One region of the Streptomyces sp. NPDC002054 genome, then DNA from elsewhere that is predicted to be linked to it. Evidence: riboswitches for the same ligand, from Rfam matches in the RefSeq annotation. Region 1 holds a riboswitch; the other holds the start of a gene.
What was found. A riboswitch is a leader RNA that binds a small molecule or an ion and turns the genes downstream of it on or off. The one in region 1 is predicted to bind glycine.
Positions count from the first base shown of each region.

Region 2: linked by a shared signal. The riboswitch ahead of gcvT (glycine cleavage system aminomethyltransferase GcvT) and the one ahead of gcvP (aminomethyl-transferring glycine dehydrogenase) in region 1 are both predicted to bind glycine.

Region 1 covers NZ_JBEOXT010000002.1:344,122-355,729, reverse strand. The annotation lists gene ABT123_RS03235 (DUF881 domain-containing protein) at 1-551, shown strand, start outside; gene ABT123_RS03230 (small basic family protein) at 548-880, shown strand; gene ABT123_RS03225 (DUF881 domain-containing protein) at 891-1,703, shown strand; gene ABT123_RS03220 (FHA domain-containing protein) at 2,185-2,727, shown strand; gene ftsR (transcriptional regulator FtsR) at 2,769-3,512, shown strand; gene ABT123_RS03210 (bifunctional nuclease family protein) at 3,566-4,039, shown strand; gene ABT123_RS03205 (MerR family transcriptional regulator) at 4,198-4,848, shown strand; gene ABT123_RS03200 (DNA polymerase IV) at 4,927-6,390, shown strand; gene ABT123_RS03195 (PRC-barrel domain-containing protein) at 6,387-6,761, opposite strand; glycine riboswitch at 6,884-6,982, shown strand; gene gcvP (aminomethyl-transferring glycine dehydrogenase) at 7,179-10,064, shown strand; gene ABT123_RS03185 (DUF5999 family protein) at 10,152-10,358, opposite strand; gene ABT123_RS03180 (hypothetical protein) at 10,613-11,212, opposite strand.
Region 2 covers NZ_JBEOXT010000006.1:1,377-12,984, forward strand. The annotation lists gene ABT123_RS06975 (ABC transporter ATP-binding protein) at 1-100, opposite strand, end outside; gene ABT123_RS06980 (ABC transporter ATP-binding protein) at 97-1,182, opposite strand; gene ABT123_RS06985 (ABC transporter permease) at 1,179-2,180, opposite strand; gene ABT123_RS06990 (ABC transporter substrate-binding protein) at 2,298-4,082, opposite strand; gene ABT123_RS06995 (ABC transporter permease) at 4,107-5,102, opposite strand; gene ABT123_RS07000 (enhanced serine sensitivity protein SseB C-terminal domain-containing protein) at 5,526-6,266, opposite strand; gene ABT123_RS07005 (enhanced serine sensitivity protein SseB) at 6,329-7,063, opposite strand; gene ABT123_RS07010 (AAA family ATPase) at 7,114-7,707, opposite strand; glycine riboswitch at 7,980-8,086, shown strand; gene gcvT (glycine cleavage system aminomethyltransferase GcvT) at 8,250-9,365, shown strand; gene gcvH (glycine cleavage system protein GcvH) at 9,445-9,822, shown strand; gene glyA (serine hydroxymethyltransferase) at 9,855-11,111, shown strand; gene ABT123_RS07030 (L-serine ammonia-lyase) at 11,357-11,608, shown strand, end outside.

The DNA.
Region 1 (11,608 bases):
GCGAGGACGTCGCGGCCCGCCAGCGGGCCGCGCTGCGGCAGCACGGCGGCGACCAAGGCCAGCTCGTGGCGCTGCTGTCCGGGGCGACGGAGGTCCGCGGCCCCGGGATCAAGCTGGTCGTGGACGATGCCAAGGGGGCTGCTGCGGGCGGTGGCGGGCCCCGGGAGAACACCGGGTTCTCCGACACGGGCCGGCTGCGGGACCGGGACATGCAGCGGATCGTGAACGGGCTGTGGCAGTCGGGGGCCGAGGCGGTGTCCATCAATGGGCAGCGGCTGACGGCACTGTCGGCGATCCGGGCCGCGGGTGACGCGATACTGGTCGACAACAGGCCGCTGGTGCCGCCGTACGAGGTTCTCGCGGTGGGGGACAAGGACCGGCTGGGCACCGCCTTCCAGGACAGCGCGGACGGCCAGTACCTGCACGTGCTGCAGGAGAGCTACGGCATCCGCTCCACCCTGTCCGCGGAGGACGAGGTGCGCCTGCCGGCCGCGTCGAGCCTGACCGTACGTACAGCCACAGCAGTAGAGCCGAAGAAGGGTGCATCGTGATCGCGGTACTGGGCCTGATGGTCGGAGTGGTGGTCGGACTGCTGGTCCGGCCCGAGGTGCCGGCCGTCGTCGAGCCGTATCTGCCGATCGCCGTCGTGGCCGCGCTGGACGCGGTGTTCGGCGGTCTGCGCGCCATGCTCGACGGCATCTTCGTGGACAAGGTGTTCGTGGTCTCCTTCCTGTCCAACGTGGTGGTCGCGGCACTGATCGTCTTCCTCGGTGACAAGCTGGGGGTGGGCGCGCAGCTGTCCACCGGTGTGGTCGTCGTCCTCGGCATCCGCATCTTCTCCAACGCGGCGGCCATCCGCCGGCACGTGTTCCGGGCCTGAGGGAAGACCGATGAGTACGCACGACACACCCCCCGAGAACGCACCCGAGCCGGAGCGGCCCGAGCCGTCGGAGCGGGCGGAGCAGCCTCCGGCGCAGGCCGGGGAGACCGGGCGGCAGCGGCTGATGGCCGTGCTGTGGCCGCCGCGGGTCACTCGGGCCCAACTGATCGTGGCGCTGCTGCTCTTCGTGCTGGGGCTGGGGCTGGCCATCCAGGTCCGGTCCAACAGCGACTCCAGCGGGCTGCGCGGGGCCCGTCAGGAGGACCTGGTCCGGATCCTGGACGAGCTCGACGGGCGGACCAAGCGGCTGGAGGACGAGAAGCAGCGGCTGGAGGACCAGCGCCAGGAGCTGGAGAGCAGTTCCAACCAGGCCGCGGAGGCACGCAGGCAGACCGTGGAGAAGGAGCGCCAACTGGGCATCCTGGCGGGTACGGTGGCAGCCCAGGGGCCGGGTATCACGCTGAAGGTCTCCGACCCCAAGGGCCTGGTGCAGTCGGACATGCTGCTGGACACCATTCAGGAGCTGCGGGCCGCGGGTGCCGAGGCGATCCAGGTCAACGGTGTGCGCGTGGTGGCGAGCTCGTACTTCTCGGACGAGAGCGACGGTGTCAGTGTCGACGGTAAGAAGATCACACAGCCCTACGAGTTCAAGGTCATCGGCAAGCCCCAGGATCTGGAACCGGCGCTGAACATTCCGGGCGGTGTCATCCAGACGCTGGAGAAGGAGCAGGCCACGGCCTCTGTCGTACGCTCGACCAAGATCGTCGTTGATGCCTTGCGGGCAGCGAAGCAGCCTGACTACGCTCGGTCGTCATCGTCGTGATGCGGGACGGAGGGTGGAGCCTCCCACGTGGGCGGAAGCCTGCGGGGGGTCGACGCACAGAAGTCGCGGTGTGTGGTGGAAACTGTCTGGTGGTTACGGACGTTGTGAGTAATGTCCGGGTCGGCAGGTGTTGCATTCGGAGTTCGTCCTGCCCCACGGGCGGGTCTGTTTCGGTCAAGGGGAATCGCCCGTGAAGTTGTTTGAGAAGTTGTTCGGCAAGAAGAACCGCGAGGAAAGCGGTGCGAAGCACCGTGCTGGGCACGGAGACGTGGAAGGGCAGGGCGACCGGCCGCTCTTCCGGGACGAGGTGGCCGGCCCGGCTGACAATTCGGGCGTTCCGGGCGCGTCGGCTGTTGACCCTGCCGGTACCGGCCGCATAGGTTTCGGTGAACCATCAACCTCAAGTGCGGGTGGAGGGTTTGACTCCGACCCGTATGCCACCAATGCCTCCGCGGGGCAGCCGCGGCGCGAGGAGCCGTCCATGTCGGCCGAGCAGGTTTGCAGCAGGTGTGGGCACCGCGCGAGTGCGGCCAGCCGATTCTGCTCGAACTGCGGGGCGCCGCTGCGGCCGGGCCTGACGCCGGAGCGTGCCTCGGAGACCACGTCCACCATCTCGATCTCGGGCCTCGAGGCCTACGAGGCAGAGGTGTCCGGACAGCAGCACGTGTCGTCCTCGCTGTCCCCCGAGGCCCAGGCCGCGGTGGAGGCGCTCCCGCCGGGCTCCGCACTGCTCATCGTGCGGCGCGGTCCGAACTCGGGCAGCCGCTTCCTGCTGGACGGCGAGCTGACCACGGCGGGCCGGCACCCGCAGAGCGACATCTTCCTGGACGACGTCACGGTCTCCCGGCGGCATGTCGAATTCCGCAGGAGCCAGGACGGTGGCTTCACCGTCGCCGACGTCGGCAGCCTCAACGGCACGTACGTGAACCGGAACCCGATCGACTCCGTCGCCCTCAACAGCGGCGACGAGGTGCAGATCGGCAAGTACCGGTTGGTCTTCTACGCGAGCCAGCGGGGCATCTGACGCCCTCGGACTCCGTCCGGGGGCACCCCCAGGGAAGGTCCATGCTGCGTACACCGACGGGCGGTGCCGGACACGGCACCGCCGGCTCGGCCGGGCGGCTGGTGAGCATCGGCACGGTGCTCACGATGCTGCGTGACGAGTTCCCCGAAGTCACCATCTCCAAGATCCGTTTCCTGGAAGCGGAAGGACTCGTCGAGCCCCGGCGCACACCTTCCGGATATCGCAAGTTCAGCCCCGAGGACGTCGACCGGCTGGCGCAGATCATGCGCTTGCAGCGCGACCACTACCTCCCGCTCAAGGTCATCCGCGAGCAGCTCGACGGGCGGGCCCCGGGGGAGCCGATCCGCATCCCCGCGCCCTCCCCGCACTCCGACGCGGTCACCGAGGTGGGCACCGAGGCTCCGGTGCGGCCCGCCGCGGCCAGGATCGGCCGGGAGGAGCTCCTCGCCGCCGCCGAGGTGGACGAGGTACAGCTGGTCGAGTGGGAGTCGTACGGGCTGATTTCGGAGGATCCCGGCGGCGGTTTCGCCGCGGAGTCGGTGACCGTGGCCCGGCTGGTGGCGGATCTGGGCAGATTCGGCCTGGAGCCGCGCCACCTGCGGGCCATGAAGGCGGCGGCCGACCGTGAGGCCGGGCTGGTCGAACAGGTGGTGGCGCCCCTGCGCCGGCACCGCAATCCGCAGACCAGGGCCCATGCCGAGGCGACCATAAAGGAGCTCGCGGGCCTCTCCGTACGCCTGCACGAGGCGCTCGTGCAGACCGCCCTGGGTGTCCGTCTGCACTGAGGCGGGACGGCCCCGACTACCCAAACCTGCACGGCAGGTCCTAGGGTTGCTGTGTGAACGAGCTCGACGTTGTGGGTGTCCGGGTGGAAATGCCCTCCAACCAACCGATCGTGCTCCTGCGTGAAGTGGGAGGCGACCGGTACCTCCCCATCTGGATCGGTCCTGGGGAGGCGACCGCCATTGCCTTTGCCCAGCAGGGCATGGCCCCTGCCCGTCCGCTGACGCACGACCTGTTCAAGGACGTGCTGGAGGCGATCGGTGAGGAACTCACCGAGGTCCGGATCACGGATCTGCGGGAGGGCGTTTTCTATGCGGAGCTGGTCTTCGCCAGCGGGGTGGAGGTCAGCGCGCGTCCGTCCGACGCGATAGCGCTGGCGCTGCGCACCGGAACGCCCATCTACGGCAGTGACGGGGTGCTGGACGACGCCGGAATCGCCATCCCGGACGAGCAGGAGGACGAGGTGGAGAAGTTCCGCGAGTTCCTCGACCAGATCTCCCCCGAGGACTTCGGCACCAGCAATCAGTGACTGCCGTTCCGCCCCATTCGAGTAGCCTTTCCCCGCAATGGGGCACGGGAAACCACTCTCAGGGTGATTATCACTCGGCGTGCCGAGTGTGGCGATCGTTGACGCACCCCTGGTGACTGCCTACCGTCGAGATGGCAGGTCAAGGACGGAGGGTCGGCGTGAGAGTCACGGGCGACGGTACGACCGGGGGCATCCCCGCACGGAGTGAGAGCGGGCCGTTCCCGCTGCACGGTGGTGCGGTGGGCTCCGCGCGCCGGTCGCCGGAATCCGCGCCGGCACCGGTCGCACCGGTGGGCGGGGGCGGCGAGCCGGAACCCGAGCAGATCGGCTACCGGGGACCGACCGCGTGTGCCGCGGCCGGGATCACCTACCGGCAGCTCGACTACTGGGCGCGCACCGGGCTGGTGGAGCCGAGCGTGCGTCCCGCCTACGGCTCCGGCACCCAGCGGCTGTACAGCTTCCGGGACGTGGTCGTCCTGAAGATCGTCAAGCGCTTCCTGGACACCGGGGTGGCGCTGCAGAACATCCGGACCGCCGTCCAGCACCTGCGGGACCGGGGATTCGCGGACCTGGACCGGATGACGCTGATGAGCGATGGCGCCACCGTGTACGAGTGCACCTCGCCGGACCAGGTCGTGGACCTGCTGCAGGGCGGGCAGGGCGTCTTCGGCATTGCGGTCGGGGTGGTGTGGCGGGACGTGGAGAGCGTGCTGTCGCAGCTCCACGGGGAGCGGGTGGACACGGGCGAGACCGTCGTCGGCCACAACCCCGCCGACGAGCTGGCCGCCCGCCGCAACCGGGCGGTATAACCCACCCGGTCCGCCCCGCCGCACCACGTCCGGGCCGGCGTCACCCCACTGTCAGTGGCATGGGGGAGCATCAGCAGTGTGAGAGCCGCTCCGACGATCCTGCACCTGGACATGGACGCCTTCTACGCCTCGGCGGAGCAGGCGGCCAAGCCGAGCCTGCGCGGAAAGCCGGTCATCGTCGGCGGGCTGGGGCCGCGCGGGGTGGTGGCCACCGCCTCGTACGAGGCCCGGCGGTTCGGGGTGCATTCGGCGATGCCGACGGCCCAGGCGCGCCGGCTCTGCCCCAACGGCGCATACGTGATCCCGCGCTTCACCCTGTACCGGTCGGTCAGCGACCAGGTGATGGCGCTGCTGCGGGAGCTGTCCCCGCTGGTCGAGCCGCTCAGCCTGGACGAGGCCTTCGTGGACCTCGAGGCGGGCGGCACGGCCGGGGACTCGGCCTCGGCCCGGGCGGTCGGCGAGCGGCTGCGGGCCGATATCCGGGCTGTCACCGGCCTCAGCGGCTCGGTGGGGCTGGCCGGGTCGAAGATGCTGGCCAAGGTGGCCTCGGAGGAGGCCAAGCCGGACGGGCTGCTGCTGATCGAGCCGGGCACGGAGCGGGCGCTGCTGGCGCCGATGTCCGTACGGACGCTGCCGGGCGTGGGCCCGGCGACCGGGGAGCACCTGCGGCGGGCCGGGATCGTCACCGTGGGGGAGCTGGCCGAGGCCGGTGAGGACGAGCTGGTGCGCATGCTGGGCCGGGCGCACGGGGTGGCGCTCTACCGGATGGCCCTGGGCCGGGACGACCGGGCCGTGGTCGCCGAGCGGGACGCCAAATCGGTCTCGGTCGAGGACACCTTCGACGTGGACCTGCACGACCGGGTGCGGATCCGGTACGAGGTCCAGCGGCTGGCGGACCGGTGCGTGCAGCGGCTCCGCTCCTCGGGGCACTCGGGCCGCACCATCGTGCTGAAGGTGCGGCGGTACGACTTCTCGACCCTGACCCGGTCGGAGACCCTCCGGGGGCCGACGGACGACCCGGCGGTGGTCCGGGAGGCGGCGGCCCGGTTGCTGGAGGGGGTGGACACCACGGGCGGGGTGCGCCTGCTGGGCGTGGGCGTCTCCGGGCTGGCGGACTACACGCAGGAGGACCTTTTCGCGCAGTCGCTGGCGGCTGAGCCGGACGGGGTGCAGGAGGCGCCTGGGGCCGCCGAGGAGCCCGCTGTGCCGCCGCCGGGCCAGGAGCCCGAGGCGCCCGCGGAGCGGCGCTGGGCGGCGGGGAGCGACGTACGGCACGCCCTCTACGGCGCGGGCTGGGTGCAGGGCAGCGGGGTGGGCCGGGTGACCGTGCGGTTCGAGCAGCCGTGGTCGCCGCCGGGCCGGGTGCGGACCTTCCGGATCGACGATCCGGAGCTGGAACCCTCGGACCCGCTCCCGCTGCGCGAGCCGGACCCGGACCCGGTGTCCGAGCCTGTTCTCGGGCTCGCCCAGGGCGCGGTTCCGGGCCCTGTGACGGACCTGACAGAGGACCTGACACAGGGCGCGGAACCGCGGAAAACCTAGATCGGCTGCCCCTCGTCCCCCGCCAGCCGGCCGAAGTCGCGCTGGAAGTCGCTCGGCAGGGCGATGTCCAGACCGTAGTGGTGGTACAGCTGGAGCTCCTGTTCGGGGGAGAGGTGGCGGCCCACTCCGAAGTCCGGGGCGTCCTTGATCAAAGAGCGTTCGAACGGCACCCGCAGGGTGTCGTTCACCAGCTCACTTGGCTCCAGCGGGACGAACGCGTCCCGGCTGAACAGCCCGGTGCGCACCGCAGCCCATTCCGGGATCCCGGTGGCATCGTCGAGATAGACCTCGTCAACGGTGCCGATCTTGATCCCGTTGCGGTCGAACGCCTTGCGGCCGATCAGGCTGCGCGGATCGATGTCGGTCTGCACGGTCCCTCCAAATGGTCGCAACTCCTCCGTAAGCACAACGAAAGTGCATATCCGCAGAGGGGGCCACTCGAGGGAGGGCCGGAGGGGCCCGGAACTGCGCTGGTAGGCTGGGTGATGGCTGTTGACCCTGTGCGGGAGAGTCCTCCGAGTGAGCGTGACGGAGGCGCCGAAGGAGCAAATCCTCCCCGGAATCTCTCAGGCAGACGTACCGCACGGACGAGGCCACTCTGGAAAGCAGGGCTGGGCGTCGGAACCGCAGTGCCGGCACTCTCCCTCACCGACGGTGAAAGCCGGTGCTCCACGGGAGACCCCCAGGAGGACCGGCGAAGCTCTCAGGTTGAGATGACAGAGGGGGAGGCCGTCCGGGCGCCCCTCGTGGTGCCCAAGCAGGTCGTGCAGACCAGGAGGCCTCCGTACATGACCGCCAACCGCATTCCGCTCTCCCAGCTGGAGCGTGGCATCCCCTTCGAGCAGCGTCACATCGGCCCGGATGCCGAGGCGCAGGCGAAGATGCTCGCCCAGGTCGGCTACGGCTCCCTCGACGAGCTGACCGCTGCCGCGGTGCCGGACGTGATCAAGAGCGCCGAAGCCCTGAACCTGCCGTCGGCGCGGACCGAGGCCGAGGTACTGGCCGAACTGCGTTCGCTCGCCGACCGCAACCAGGTGCTCTCCTCGATGATCGGCCTCGGCTACTACGGGACCTTCACCCCGCCGGTCATCCTGCGCAACGTCATGGAGAACCCGGCCTGGTACACGGCGTACACGCCGTACCAGCCGGAGATCTCGCAGGGCCGCCTCGAGGCGCTGCTGAACTTCCAGACCGTGGTCGCCGACCTCACCGGTCTCCCCACCTCCGGCGCCTCCCTGCTGGACGAGGGCACCGCAGCCGCCGAGGCGATGACCCTGGCCCGCCGCGTGGGCAAGGTCAAGGGCGGCGTCTTCCTCATCGACGCCGACACCCTGCCGCAGACCATCGCCGTGATCGAGACCCGCGCCGAGCCCCTCGGCATCGAGGTCGTCGTCACGGACCTCGCCGAGGGCATCCCGGCCGAGATCGCCGAGCGCGGCGTCTTCGGCATCGTGCTCCAGTACCCGGGTGCCTCCGGTGCCGTCCGGGACATCAAGCCGGTCATAGACCAGGCCCACGATCTCGGCGCGATCGTCACCGTCGCCGCCGACCTGCTGGCCCTCACCCTGCTCACCTCGCCCGGCGCGCTCGGCGCCGACATCGCGGTGGGCACCACCCAGCGCTTCGGCGTCCCGATGGGCTTCGGCGGTCCGCACGCCGGCTACATGGCCGTCCAGGACAAGCACGCCCGCTCGCTGCCCGGCCGCCTGGTCGGCGTCTCGGTCGACGCCGACGGAAACAAGGCCTACCGCCTGGCCCTGCAGACCCGTGAGCAGCACATCCGCCGCGAGAAGGCCACCAGCAACATCTGTACCGCGCAGGTGCTGCTCGCCGTGATGGCCGGTATGTACGCCGTCTACCACGGCCCGGAGGGCCTCAAGACGATCGCCCGCCGCACCCACCGGTACGCCGCCGTGCTCGCCGCCGGTCTGACCGCCGGCGGGGTCGAGCTGGTCCACGGCGCGTACTTCGACACCCTCACCGCCCGGGTGCCCGGCAAGGCCGCCGAGGTCGTGGCCGCCGCCCGCGAAGCCGGGGTCAACCTGTACCAGGTCGACGCCGACCAGGTCTCGGTCGCCTGCGACGAGACCACCAAGCGCGCGGACCTGGCTGCCGTCTGGGGTGCCTTCGGGGTCACCGCCGACATCGAGGCGCTCGACGCGGCCGGCGCCGACGCGCTGCCCGCGGGCCTGCTGCGCACCGACGCCTACCTGACCCACCCGGTCTTCCACCAGCACCGTTCCGAGACCGCGATGCTGCGCTACCTGCGCACGCTCTCGGACAAGGACTACGCGCTGGACCGCGGCATGATCCCGCTGGGCTCCTGCACCATGAAGCTCAACGCGACCACCGAGATGGAGTCGGTGACCTGGCCCGAGTTCGGCCAGCTGCACCCGTTCGCGCCGATCGACCAGGCCCAGGGCTACGCCACGCTCATCAACGAGCTGGAGGAACGTCTCTGCGAGGTCACCGGGTACGACAAGGTCTCGATCCAGCCGAACGCCGGTTCGCAGGGCGAGCTGGCCGGTCTGCTGGCCGTCCGCGCCTACCACCGGGCCAACGGTGACGAGCAGCGCACCGTCTGCCTCATCCCGTCCTCCGCGCACGGCACCAACGCCGCCAGCGCCGTGATGGCCGGTATGAAGGTCGTGGTCGTCAAGACCGCCGAGGACGGCGAGGTGGACGCCGCCGACCTGCGCGCCAAGATCGAGCAGTACCGTGACGAGCTCTCCGTGCTGATGATCACCTACCCGTCCACGCACGGTGTGTTCGAGGAGCACGTCGCCGACATCTGCGCCCAGGTCCACGAGGCCGGCGGTCAGGTGTACGTCGACGGTGCCAACCTGAACGCCCTCGTGGGTCTGGCCAAGCCGGGCCACTTCGGCGGCGACGTCTCGCACCTGAACCTGCACAAGACCTTCTGCATCCCGCACGGCGGCGGCGGCCCCGGCGTCGGCCCGGTCGGTGTCCGCGCGCACCTGGCGCCCTACCTGCCGAACCACCCGCTGCAGCCGACCGCCGGACCGGAGACCGGTGTCGGCCCGATCTCGGCCGCGCCCTGGGGCTCGGCCGGCATCCTGCCGATCTCCTGGTCGTACGTGCGCCTGATGGGCGGCGAGGGCCTCAAGCGCGCCACCCAGGTCGCGGTGCTCGGCGCCAACTACATCGCCAAGCGCCTGGAGCCGCACTACCCGGTGCTCTACACCGGCCCGGCCGGACTGGTCGCGCACGAGTGCATCGTGGACCTGCGCCCGCTGGCGAAGGCCACCGGTGTCTCGGTCGACGACATCGCCAAGCGGCTGATCGACTACGGCTTCCACGCCCCGACCATGTCCTTCCCGGTGGCCGGCACGCTCATGATCGAGCCGACCGAGTCCGAGGACCTCACCGAGATCGACCGGTTCTGCGACGCGATGATCGCCATCCGGGCCGAGATCGAGAAGGTCGCCGCCGGCGAGTGGCCGGCCGGTGACAACCCGCTTGCCAACGCCCCGCACACCGCGGCAGCGCTCGGCGGCGAGTGGAACCACCCGTACACCCGCGACGAGGCGGTCTTCCCGGGCGGGGTCGTGGCGGCCGAGAAGTACTGGCCGCCGGTGCGCCGGATCGACGGCGCGTTCGGCGACCGGAACCTGGTCTGCTCCTGCCCGCCGCTCGATGACTACGACAACTAAGCACGACGCCTGAGCACGACGCTGACGACCGAGGGGCCGGACCGGGAGGAAATCCCGGGCCGGCCCCTCGGCCGTTCGGCTGATCGGTCAGGCCGCCTTCACCACGTGCGCAGCCGCGAGCGGGCGGTGCGGTGCGATGATCTGCCCGTCCGGCAGCAGCTCACCGGTGTCCTCGAACAGCAGGACGCCGTTGCACAGCAGGCTCCATCCCTGTTCCGGGTGGTTGGCCACGGGACGCGCGGCCTCCCGGTCGGCGGAGTCGGCTGATGGGCAGGCAGGCTGGTGCTGGCACATGGATGCGTTCTTTCGCTGCGGTGTGGTCTGTGTGCTGCGGCTCGATGCGTTGTTCATGGCCGCCCCCCGTATCGATCGGTGTGGTCAGGGTCCCAGTCTTGCCCTACGCGACTGGCTCCGCAGGGATTTCCCGGCAGCTGTCCTCACAGATTGATGACGCATCACTCGTGCGGGCGGTTCAGCCAACTCGCCTGTCACTTCGGGTGGTTCGGATCTGACTCCGGGGGACTAGGCCATCTGGGTAAACCGGGTCATCAGGCCGCGGCCTCGCCCGCCAGGGCGGGCGGGGTCAGCCGGTGGGTCAGCACCGGGAGCAGTTCGGAGACCGGATGCGGGCGGTACGCGGCGATGCCCGGCGGGGCCGGGGCCAGCGGAATCAGCAGGTCCGCGGCGGCCGGCAGACCGGCGGCGGGATCCGCGCCGACCGCCCCGTGCAGCCACAGGGTCAGCATGTACAGCTCCGGTACGGACAGCAGCCGGGCCTGGTAGCCCGAGCCCAGGGACCCGAGGGATTCGGCCTGGCGCAGCGCCCGTTCGGTGGCGGCCACATAGGGGCCCTCGAAGAAGTGGGAGAAGGCCCAGCCGTCCGGAGTGAGCCGGGTGTCCGCCGCCGCCACGTACCGGTCGCCGCCGCGGATCAGGAAGCGCCATGCGGTGAGGCGCGTGCGCGGTGGCCGTCCGCCGGCGATGACCCGGTCCAGCACATGGACGGGGAGCGGCAGTTCGGCGGTCATCGGCCCTTGGTGCGCGCGCAGGGTGGGGGTGTGCGCTTCGTGCACGGCGGTCGGTGAGCCGAGTGCCGCGAGGACGCTGCGCAGGGCGGGCGCGGGAGCCGGGGGAATATGCAGCGGCATGGTGGGTCGCCTCTCACTTGGGAGACCGGTGAAACGGGGGCGGGGGTGTGCGGAGAGCGTGTCGCATTCTGGGGCCAGAGGGGGGCTGTGGGGCAATGGCCGCGCGCCAACTCTCTGCCTCGTTTGCGGAGTTTATACGACATGTGTTCACACAGTGTTTCGGCTAGCCGTCCCGCCTATTGCGGACAAGGCGTTTACCGGTCCCGCTGTCATGGTTTTCATGCCGGTTGTACACATGGATTCCCTGCTGACCTCGGAGGGTACCGGACGAGGGCTCGGCTGAAAAGCATCGGTAATGCGTGCGATGCCCACTTCGGCATGCCCGATCGGTATATTGCAGCGGGCCATGTGCCGGATGAATGTGCCAACGCACCGTGTCGGCCAAACCGGCGTGCG
Region 2 (11,608 bases), on a different contig from region 1:
GGAAGTGCTTGACCAGGCCGGTCACCTTGAGCAGGGGTTCCGGGGACGTTGCGGCCTGGGCGGGGAGCGTGGGCGCGGACGCCTTTTCGATGTCGGTCACAGCTTCGGCGCAATCTCTTCGGTCCAGATCCGGGTCCGCTCCTCCTGCGACATGTGGCAGGCGGACCAGTGCCGTTCACCGTCGGCGGTCACCAGCTCCGGACGTACGGTCCGGGTGACGTTGTCCTTGGGGAGGTCGGCGTACGGGCAGCGCGGGTGGAAGGCGCAGCCGCTGGGGATGTTGATCAGGCTGGGCGGGGAGCCCTTGACCGGGATCAGCCGCTCGGTCTGGTCGCGGTCGATGCGCGGCATCGAGCCGAGCAGGCCCCAGGTGTAGGGGTGCCGGGGCTCGTAGAAGACCTTCTCCGCGGTGCCGCGCTCCACGCACCGGCCGCCGTACATCACCAGGATGTCGTCGGCCATCTCGGCGACCACACCGAGATCGTGCGTGATCATGATGACGGCGGAGCCGAACTCCTTCTGCAGATCACGGATCAGGTCCAGGATCTGCGCCTGGACGGTGACGTCCAGGGCGGTGGTCGGCTCGTCCGCAATCAGCAGCTCGGGGTTGTTGACCAGGGCCATCGCGATCATCGCGCGCTGGCGCATACCGCCGGAGAACTCGTGCGGGTAGGCGTCGACGCGCTGGTCCGGCTCGGGGATGCCGACCCGGTCGAGCATCTCGACCGCCCGCTTCCGGGCCTGCTTCTTGTCGACGTCCGCATGGGTCCGGTACGCCTCGATGATCTGCTTGCCGACCGTGTAGTACGGGTGCATGGCGCTCAGCGGGTCCTGGAAGACCATGGCCATCTTGCGACCGCGCAGCCGCCGCACCTCGTCGGCGTCGGCGCGCAGCAGCTCCTCGCCGTCGAGCCAGACCTCGCCCTCGATCGTGGGGCGGGAGCGGGAGTGCCCGGTGCGGTGCAGGCCCATGACGGCGAGCGAGGTCACCGACTTGCCGGAGCCGGACTCGCCCACAATGCCGAGGGTCTTGCCGCGCTCCAGGTCGAAGGAGAGCCCGTCGACGGACTTGACCAGGCCGTCGTCGGTGGGGAAGTGCACCTTGAGGTCGCGGACCGACAGGAACGCATCGGAGCGGGGCCCCGACTGTTCGGGGACCAGGGGGGTGTGGTTCTCGGTCACGTCAGCCTCACGCGCGGGTCGATGACGGCGTACAGCATGTCCACGATCAGGTTCGCCATCACGACGAACAACGCCGCGAGCAGGGTCACGCCCATGATCACGGGCAGGTCGCCGTCCCTGATCGCGCCGACGGCCGCCGTGCCCAGGCCCTGGAAGTTGAAGGTGGTCTCGGTGAGGACGGCGCCGCCGAGCAGACCTCCGAAGTCCAGGCCGAACATGGTGACCAGCGGGGTGAGGGTGGAGCGCAGGGCGTGCTTGCGGATGACCACCCGCTCGGTGAGGCCCTTGGCGCGGGCGGTGCGGATGTAGTCCTCGCCCATCACTTCCAGCATGGTGGCGCGGGTGATGCGGGCGTAGGTGGCGGCGAACAGGAAGGCCAGCGTGATCCAGGGCAGGATCATGCTGTTCAGCCAGGCGCCCGGATCCTCGGTGAGCGGTTTGTAGTTGGAGACCTCCAGCCAGCCGAGGCCGTAGACCAGGATCGCCGGGGCCAGCATGCCGGTGAAGAAGATCGGCAGGGAGACGCCGGCGAGGGCGCCGACCATTACGGTGCGGTCGATGGCGGTGCGGCGTTTGAGTGCCGAGACGACACCCGTGAGCACGCCCGCGACCACCCAGATGACAGCGGCACCGAGCGCGAGGGAGACGGTGACCGGGATCCGGTCCAGCATCATGTCGAAGACCGGCGTCTCGCTCTTGAACGAGTAGCCGAAGCACGGCGCGGGGCAGTGCGTCATCTCGGTGCCGGCGTCGTAGTCGCGGCCCGCGACGATGCCCTTGAGGAAGAGCAAGTACTGCTCGGAAATGGGCTTGTCGAAGCCCATCTTCACGCGGATGCCCGCCAGGGCGGTCTCATTGGTCTCGCGGCCGGCGTACATCAGCGCGGGATCGGACCCGGTGATCTTCGGCACCGCGAAGAAGATGCCGAAGGTGACCACGGAGACCACCAGCAGCGTGGCGACGACATTGAACAGTCGCCGGATGAGGTAGACGAGCACTGCAGTCGGCCGCCAGGGCCGGCGGCCACCGCCCCTTGTGGGGACGGCAGCCGCCGCCTGCGGCCTTCACCTGCCCTTCGGACTAGCGCATGTGCGGTGAAGGCACGTGCCTGACTGTTACTTGACGACGCCGACCGTGGCGAGGTCGATCTTGCCCATGGAGTCGTTGAAGTAGACGTTCGTCAGCCGCGGGTTGTGGTAGACGAAGGCCTTGTCGAAGTTGATCGGCAGGTAGAGCGCCTTCTCCATGACCTTCTTGTTGATGCTGGTGTAGAACGGCGCGGCCTCTTCGGGGGTCTTGGCCGCCGCGGCGTCGTCGAACAGCTTGTTGATCTCCGGGTCGTTGATCTCGGAGTAGTTGTTGTTGCCGTTCGGCAGGATGAAGGTGCCGTCCACCAGCGGCTGCAGGAAGCCCGCGCCGGAGTTGTAGTCGGCGCCCCAGCCCATGACGATGATGCCGTAGCCCTTCTTCTTCACGTTCTCGGGCGAGCCGATCGTGGAGGAGGAGAGCTTGCCGTCGAACTGGTCGATCTTGGCGGTGATGCCGACCTTGGCCAGTGCGGCCTGGAGGGACTCGGCCGTCTTGACCTCGGCGGCGCGGTTGTTGCGGACCGCGATCGTGGTCTCGAAGCCGTTCGGCTTGCCACAGGCCTGCAGGGCGGCCTTGGCCTTGTCCTCCTGCGCCTTGCCGGCGGTCAGGCCGTACGGGTCGTAGGCCTTGTCCGAGCCGGGGATGCCGGGCGGCAGCATGTTCGCGCCGAGGTCACCGCTGGTCGGGCCGCCGCGGGCGGTCTGCAGGGACTTCGGGTCGGCCGCGTAGATGACGGCCTTGCGGCACTCGATGTTGTCGAACGGCGCCACGGTCTGCGGGAAGACCATGTAGCGGATGTAGCCCGTGAAGGGGTTGTCCGCGTGCTTCTTGAGGTTGTCGTCCTTGAGGACCTTGTTCTTCGCGGCCTGGAGCAGGCCGGTGCCGTCGACGGCGAGGTCGATGTCGCCGTTGAGCAGGCGCTGGTCCATGTCCTCGGCGTTGGTGGTCACCGTGAAGCTGACCTTGTCCGGCAGACCCTTGCGGATCGTGTCGGTCTTCGGGTCCCAGTTCTCGTTGCGGACGAAGGTGGCACCCTTGCCGGCGGTGAAGCTCTCGACCTTGTACGGGCCGGTGGAGACCGGCTTGTTGGTGTACTTGGCACCGGTGTCCTGGCCCGCCGGGACCGGCGAGGAGGACGGCATGGCCAGCAGGTAGCTGAAGTCCGAGTTGGCGGAGGCCAGGTTGAAGACGATGGTCTTGTCGTCCGGCGTCTGGACCGACTTCAGGCCCATCTTGTTCGGGTCGGAGTCCTTGTACGGGCCGGGGTACTTCTGGCCCTGGTCGAGGAGGTCGATCAGGTAGGTCGGGCCACCGGACAGCACGTCCTGCGCGAAGACGCGCTCGACGCCGTACTTGATGTCCTTCGAGGTGATCGGCGAGCCGTCCTCGAACTTCACGCCGTCCTTGAGCTTCAGCGTGTACGTCTTGCCGTCGTTGCTGATGACCGGCAGGGCCTCGGCGAGGTCCGGGACCAGCTTGGTGCCGTCCTTGCCCGGCTTGGCGTCGTACGCGAGCAGCTGCCGGACGTACAGGCGCTGCATGTTCCACACGAAGCCGTAGTAGGCACGCGCCGGGTCGAGGTAGTCGACGTCCTGGGGCGACCAGAGCTTGAGCTCCCCGCCCTTCTTGTCCGAGGCGTTGACGAACCCCTTGGTGGCGGCGTCGAAGGCGGCACCGCTGGCGGAGCCCCCCTTGTCGGTCTTGTCGTCATCGCCGCTTCCACCGCACGCGGCGGTCAGGGAGAGGGCGGCGATCACCGCGGTGATCGCGAGTGCCTGCTTTCTGCGGATCACGATGTGTCCAACCTCCATGAGTGGGTGAATCGTTGAAGCGGTTCAGCTGCCCTTGGGGTCGAGTGCGTCACGCAGCCCGTCCCCGAAGAGGTTGAACGCCAGGACAGTGATGAAGATCGCGAGACCGGGGACGACCATGAACATCGGTGCGTCCTGGTAGATGGGGACGGCGTCGGACAGCATCTTTCCCCAGGACGCCGTGGGCGGCTTGACGCCGGCGCCGAGGAAGCTGAGCGCCGCCTCCGTCAGGATGTTGGTCGGGATGATCAGGGTCGCGTAGACCAGGATCGGAGCGACCAGGTTGGGCAGCAGTTCCTTGATCAGGATGTAGCCGCGTCCGGCGCCGAGGCTGCGCGCGGCCTCCACGTACTCGCGCTCGCGCATCGAGATCGTCTGGCCGCGGACGATACGTCCGATGTACGGCCAGCCGAAGAAGCCGATGACGAGGACGAGGACGCCCATCCGGACGCCGGTGCCTTCGAACCCCCAGACGGAGTTCGGGACCACCGAGACCAGGGCGATGGTGAAGAGCAGCTGCGGGAAGGCCAGCAGCAGGTCCATCAGGCGGCTGATCAGCGCGTCCACCCAGCCGCCGAGGAAGCCCGCGAGGGCGCCCAGCAGGCTGCCGATGACCACGGAGACGAAGGCCGCCAGGAAGGCCACGGTCAGCGAGATGCGCGCGCCGTAGACGATCCGGCTGAAGATGTCGCGCCCGTTGGTGGGTTCGACGCCCAGCAGGAAGTCCGAACTCATGCCGCCGAACGAGCCGACCGGCGTGCCGAGATCCGGGTCGAGCAGATCCTCGTGGAACTCGTTGGGCGGGTGGCCCAGCAGGCTCACGATCTGCGGCGCGAAGACCGCCACCAGGATCAGGAGGATCACGACGATGCCGCCGGTCAGTGCGATCTTGTCGCGCTTGAGCCGCATCCAGGCGATGCGGCCCGGTGAGCGGCCTTCGATGGCCTGTGCAGGGACGTCGGCTACGGCAACGGCCGCGGGGGCTTGTTCCGCGCTCGTGTCGTGCAGTGGTGCCGTCATCGTGGTGGGGACCCCTCTCGGCCGACGGGTGAGCCGGCCCATGCCCGCCGCTGTGGCGGCGTTGGTGCGGAGTGGCGCTGTGAAATGCGAGAGACGAGCCGGAGATTGGCAGGACTGACAGGACTGATCGGCTCTTGGTGGGGGAGTCTTCATCGGCCGCAAGACCAGCCGCCAGACCCGCAGATGAATGGATGCGCAACCGTGATGTGAGGGTCAGGTTCCCGTTATCCGGACTTGGCTCCCGCCTGAGCGGAGCAACACCGGCCGTTCGGTACGGAAGCGGACATCGTGCCCAACTGTCTGATGCAGTGCGCCTTTTGGGGCCGAACGACCGGCCAAATCCGGACAGTGCCATAGCCGTTCCGGAGCACGACAAAGGCCGCATGGAACGCTGTCGTTCCATGCGGCCTTGATATGGAAATCTCAGTAGCCGGACGCGTGCGCCTCGCGGTCGTAGAACGGCCGGGCCTGGGCGCGCAGCCACATCGCGACCGGGTCGTGCTCGTCGGCGAGCGCGACCGTGCAGACCGGAACGCCCTCGGGGACCGCCCCGACCGACTGCCGCATCATCTCGCGCACCGACTCCAGCGCGGGCGCGGAGGCGTCGTACAGATCGAGCCCCACGGCCAGGTACGGCGAGCCGACCGCGGGCTGCACCCAGGCGCGGCGGAGCGAGCGGACGGCGGGGGTCCGGTGCGCGTTCTGGGTGAGCAGTCCGTAGAACTGCGGAAGTTCCAGTGCGGGCTCGGACAGCCGCAGCGGCCCGGCCGGCATCCGGTCCAGCCCGGTGGCCACCCGGCGCAGGTCGGCCCAGGGGATGCCGAGGCCCCCGCCCGGGTCGTGCGGATTGAGCCACAGGCCCCACCGGTCGGGGTAGAGGGCACGGGCGATGTCCCGCCCGGTGACCACCTCGAACCCGCGGTTCCAGCCGCTGGCCGCCAACTCCTGCGGGGAGGTCACGCACGGCGCGTAGCCGAGCCCCTCCACCTCCATGCCGCCGTACTGGGCGTCCGGGGAGCCGGGCTGCCCGTGCCAGAGCAGCATCCACAGCCGGCCCTCGCCGAGGGCATGCAGAAGTGACTCGTATCCGTCATAGCGCCCGGGAGTCACCTGGCGCAGCATGTGCTCGACCTGCCCGGCCGCGGCCGTGCCTGACGCACTCACCCGGTACCCCTCTTCGTCCGCCCGTCGGTTCAGCCCGCAAATTGAAACCAGCTTACGGGCCTCTAGGGCAGGTAGAACGGGTGCACGCGCTCGCGGATGTGGTCGGCGACCGGATCGTCGGTGACATCGAGCAGGATCAAGTGGACCGGCCAGGGCGGCTGGACCCGGTTCAGGGCGCGGGCCAGGGCGTCCATCGGGGCGTCCCGGTACTCGGCGGGCTGTCCCAGCAGGCGGACACCGATGTACAGCTCGGGGGCCCCGCCCTCGACGCTGGCCAGGCAGCGATAAGCGGCGGCGACCACGCCGGTGGCGCGGAACTCCTCCGAGGCGGCGGCCAGGAAGTCCACCGGGTCCTCCTGCCAGTCCGGCTCGAACAGCCGGACCCGGCCGCCGGTGCCCGGACCGTCGAGCTCGGTCCGCCCGGCCCGGCACAGCTCGGCAACGGCCGGCGGGGGCAGCGGGACGCCGACCGCGCCCTCGGGGTTCACGGCGACACCGAGCTGCGGGGGCAGGCCGCGGGCGAATTCCACGGCGGGGACGACGGCGAAGTCCATGGCGGGGCCGGCACAGGCGAGGAACTGGGCCTGCGAGCTGTAGACCGGGACGTAGGCGGCGCCGCCGATGTCCATGGTGGGCAGGCGGAGGCTGTCGCTGTCCGGGCCGCCGCCGGCCGGGAGCGGCACCCAGAGCTCACTGCGGGCCAGCACCTCCAGGATGCGGGCGCCGGCGTGCGGGTTCCCCAGGGCGGCCCCGAGCACCTGCTCCAGCTCGTTGGCGGGCCAGCCGTTGCCGTGCATCTTTCGTACGCCTTCCTGTGGTCCCACAGTCTTCGGGCCCGAGGGTACTGTCACACCCCCGGGCGGTCGAAGGCGATATGGGTGACGCGGTTGGCCGCCGCACGGTCCAGCAGGGTCGCCGAGGTGCAGCCCGCGGGCAGCCGGCCGGATTGCGCCGCGCGGAGCAGGCGGGTCACCGCGCCGCGGTGGCGGGCGAAGGCGTAGGCCGAGACGCCGCGGCCCCGGGCCGCCTGCCCGGACAGCGCCTCCGCCGGGCTCGCGTCCAGCAGCAGCAGGTGCAGTGCGCGCCCGCGCCGCGCCGCGGCCCGGGCCAGCAGCCCGCGGACCCAGGCCTGGGTGCCGCAGTCGTGGACGACCACAGAGCGGCCCGAGTGCAGGGCGCGGGCGAGGCCGGCGTAGTGGGCGACCCGGACCAGCGGGCGGTAGAGCGCGTACGGCAGGCTCCCGGGCATCCTGCGCTCCCAGCGCTCGCGGACGTCCTGGGAGTCGATCCCGCCGTCCCGGACCGCCCGCTTGATCAGCGTGCTCTTGCCGCCTCCGGGCAGCCCGGAGACCACCACGATGTCGCCCTCGGCGAAGCCGAGCCGGGCCGGGCCGCGGCTCCGCCCGCGCAGGTCACGCACGGTCGCGGGCGCAGCCGTCATCACCGGCGCCAGCGCCTCGGGGCCCAGCGGGCCCGGCTGGACCGGTACTGCTGCCACCACCGTCAGTCCGTTCAGTCCGTTCACTCCGAATCTCCGCACAGTGTTCGCCTCCCCCGCATCGGGTCACCGGGACCCTTCCCACTGAGTGTAAAGAGACGGTAATCCGGCAGGCATGGTTCCGGTCCGTACTCACTTTCGGGCCCGGACCCCCATTCCCGACAGCCGCATGCAATGATGTGCGCCAACTGGACACCAACTGCATACCGGCCGCTTGAATCCGCGCGGGAGAGTCCCGGAAGCCGTCGCCGCAAGGCGACCCGGGCGCCGAAGGAGCAAGAACCTCCCTTGAATCTCTCAGGCCCCGTACCGCGTGGATGAGGCAGATCTGAAAAGCGAGTCGCGCTGCCGTGGCTCCACCCAAGGTGCAAGCCGAGATCCGTTGTGACAGAGACTCTCGGCGAACCTCTCAGGTTCCGATGACAGATGGGGAGGATCGTCCTCGTCATGTCTTGTCGATGCCCTGGGACCTGGGAGCTGTACCCATGAGCAATGCCCCCCGTCTGACCGCCCTCGATGCGCTGCACCGCTCGCTCGGTGCGACCATGACCGATTTCGCGGGCTGGGACATGCCCCTGCGCTACGGCAGTGAGCGCGACGAGCACAACGCCGTACGGACCAAGGCCGGCCTGTTCGACCTGTCCCACATGGGCGAGATCACCCTGACCGGGCCGGAGGCCGTCAAGGTCCTGGACTACGCCCTGGTCGGCAACATCTCCACGGTCGGTGTCGGCCGCGCCCGCTACACGCACATCTGCCGCGAGGACGGCGGCATCCTCGACGACCTGATCGTCTACCGCCTCGGCGAGACCGAATACATGGTGGTCGCGAACGCCTCCAACGCCCAGGTCGTCCTCGACGCGCTGACCGAGCGCGCCGCCGGCTTCGACGCCGAGGTCCGCGACGACCGCGACGCGTACGCGCTGATCGCCGTGCAGGGCCCGGAGTCCCCCGGCATCCTCAAGTCGCTGACCGACGCCGACCTGGACGGGCTGAAGTACTACGCCGGCCTGCCCGGCACCGTCGCGGGCGTGCCCGCGCTGATCGCCCGTACCGGCTACACCGGCGAGGACGGCTTCGAGCTGTTCGTCGAGCCGAAGCACGCCGTGCAGCTGTGGGAGGCCCTGACCGAGGCCGGTGCGGGTGTCGGCCTGGTGCCCTGCGGCCTGTCCTGCCGGGACACCCTGCGCCTGGAGGCGGGCATGCCGCTGTACGGGCACGAGCTGACCACCGAGCTGACTCCCTTCGATGCGGGTCTGGGCCGGGTCGTGAAGTTCGAGAAGGAGGGCGACTTCGTGGGCCGCGCCGCCCTGGAGGCCGCCGCCGAGCGTGCCGAGAGCAAGGCCCCGCGCAAGCTGGTCGGCCTGATCGCCGAGGGTCGCCGGGTGCCGCGTGCGGGCTTCCCCGTGGTGGCGGACGGCCAGGTCATCGGCGAGGTCACCTCCGGCGCCCCCTCCCCCACCCTGGGCAAGCCGATCGCGATGGCGTACGTCGACGCGTCGCACGCCGCGCCCGGCACCTCCGGCGTCGGCGTGGACATTCGCGGTACCCATGAGCCGTACGAGGTCGTCGCGCTGCCCTTCTACAAGCGGCAGAAGTGACGCGTTCCCCCACCGGGACCCGTCTCACCCTGCAAGACCACCGTTCATCAGCACTCCCCGCATCCAGGAGAATCAGGTCATGAGCAACCCCACGCAGCTGCGTTACACCAAGGAACACGAGTGGGTCTCGGCGGTCGACGCGGACGGTGTCGCCACCGTCGGCATCACCGAGTTCGCGGCCAACGCCCTCGGCGACGTCGTCTTCGCCCAGCTGCCCGAGGTGGGCGACACCATCACCGCCGGCGAGACCTGCGGTGAGCTGGAGTCGACCAAGTCGGTCAGCGACCTGTTCGCCCCGGTGACCGGTGAGATCGTCGAGGCCAACCAGGACGTCGTGGACGACCCGGCGCTCGTGAACAGCGCCCCCTTCGAGGGCGGCTGGCTGTTCAAGGTCAAGATCACGGGCGAGCCGGACGAGCTGCTCTCCGCCGACGAGTACACCGCCTTCGCGGGCTGACCACCGGCCGGGCACGAGACCTAGGGAACCTGATGTCTGTACTGAACACCCCTCTCCACGAGCTCGACCCGGACGTCGCCGCCGCCGTCGACGCCGAGCTCGTGCGCCAGCAGTCCACCCTGGAAATGATCGCCTCGGAGAACTTCGCTCCGGTCGCCGTCATGGAGGCCCAGGGTTCGGTCCTGACCAACAAGTACGCCGAGGGCTACCCGGGCCGCCGCTACTACGGTGGCTGCGAGCACGTGGACGTGGTCGAGCAGATCGCCATCGACCGCATCAAGGCGCTGTTCGGCGCCGAGCACGCGAACGTGCAGCCCCACTCGGGCGCGCAGGCCAACGCGGCGGCGATGTTCGCGCTGCTGAAGCCGGGCGACACCATCATGGGCCTGAACCTGGCCCACGGCGGTCACCTGACCCACGGCATGAAGATCAACTTCTCCGGCAAGCTCTACAACGTGGTCCCGTACCACGTCGGCGAGGACGGCCAGGTGGACATGGCCGAGGTCGAGCGCCTCGCCAAGGAGTCCAAGCCGCAGCTGATCGTGGCCGGCTGGTCCGCGTACCCGCGCCAGCTGGACTTCGCCGCCTTCCGCCGGATCGCGGACGAGGTCGGCGCCTACCTGATGGTCGACATGGCGCACTTCGCCGGTCTGGTCGCCGCGGGCCTGCACCCGAACCCGGTGCCGCACGCCCACGTCGTCACCACCACCACGCACAAGACCCTCGGCGGTCCGCGCGGCGGTGTGATCCTGTCCACGCAGGAGCTCGCCAAGAAGATCAACTCTGCGGTCTTCCCGGGCCAGCAGGGCGGTCCGCTGGAGCACGTGATCGCCGCCAAGGCGGTCTCCTTCAAGGTCGCGGCCTCGCCCGAGTTCAAGGAGCGCCAGGAGCGCACCCTGGAGGGCGCGAAGATCCTCGCCGCCCGTCTGGTCCAGGACGACGTCAAGGCGGTGGGCGTGGACGTGCTCACCGGCGGCACCGACGTGCACCTGGTCCTGGTCGACCTGCGGAACTCCGAGCTGGACGGCCAGCAGGCCGAGGACCGCCTCCACGAGGTCGGCATCACGGTCAACCGGAACGCCATCCCGAACGACCCGCGCCCGCCGATGGTCACCTCGGGTCTGCGGATCGGTACGCCGGCCCTGGCCACCCGCGGTTTCGGCGCCGAGGACTTCACCGAGGTCGCCGACATCATCGCCGAGGCGCTCAAGCCGGAGTACGACGCCGAGTCGCTGAAGGCCCGGGTCTCCGCGCTGGCCGCGAAGCACCCGCTGTACCCCTCGCTGTAAGGCGAAGGAAGGGGGCCCGGCCTTGTCTCGTACAGGGCCGGGCCCTCTTTGTGACCGGACGACGAGCTGACATCGGTCCGAACTGACGTACGCTGATTTACCGGGCAAGGACGCCCACCGGGCGCCTTTGCCTGCAATTCCTGCAAAGTCCACCCATCCGCCAGCTGCCCGCCATACCCTGCGGATACAGCTGGACGGTCGCTGTTTCCCCCACACCCGGGGGATGATCCCCGGAGTCCGCAACCGTGGCTATTTCCGTCTTCGATCTCTTCTCGATCGGCATCGGTCCGTCCAGCTCCCACACGGTCGGCCCGATGCGCGCCGCCCGCATGTTCGTGAACCGGCTCAAGAAGGACGGGGTCCTCGCCCAGACCGCCTCCGTCCGTGCCGAGCTGTTCGGCTCCCTCGGCGCGACCGGGCACGGCCACGGCACCCCCAAGGCGGTCCTGCTGGGCCTGGAGGGCCACTCCCCCCGCACCGTGAACGTGGAGACCGCC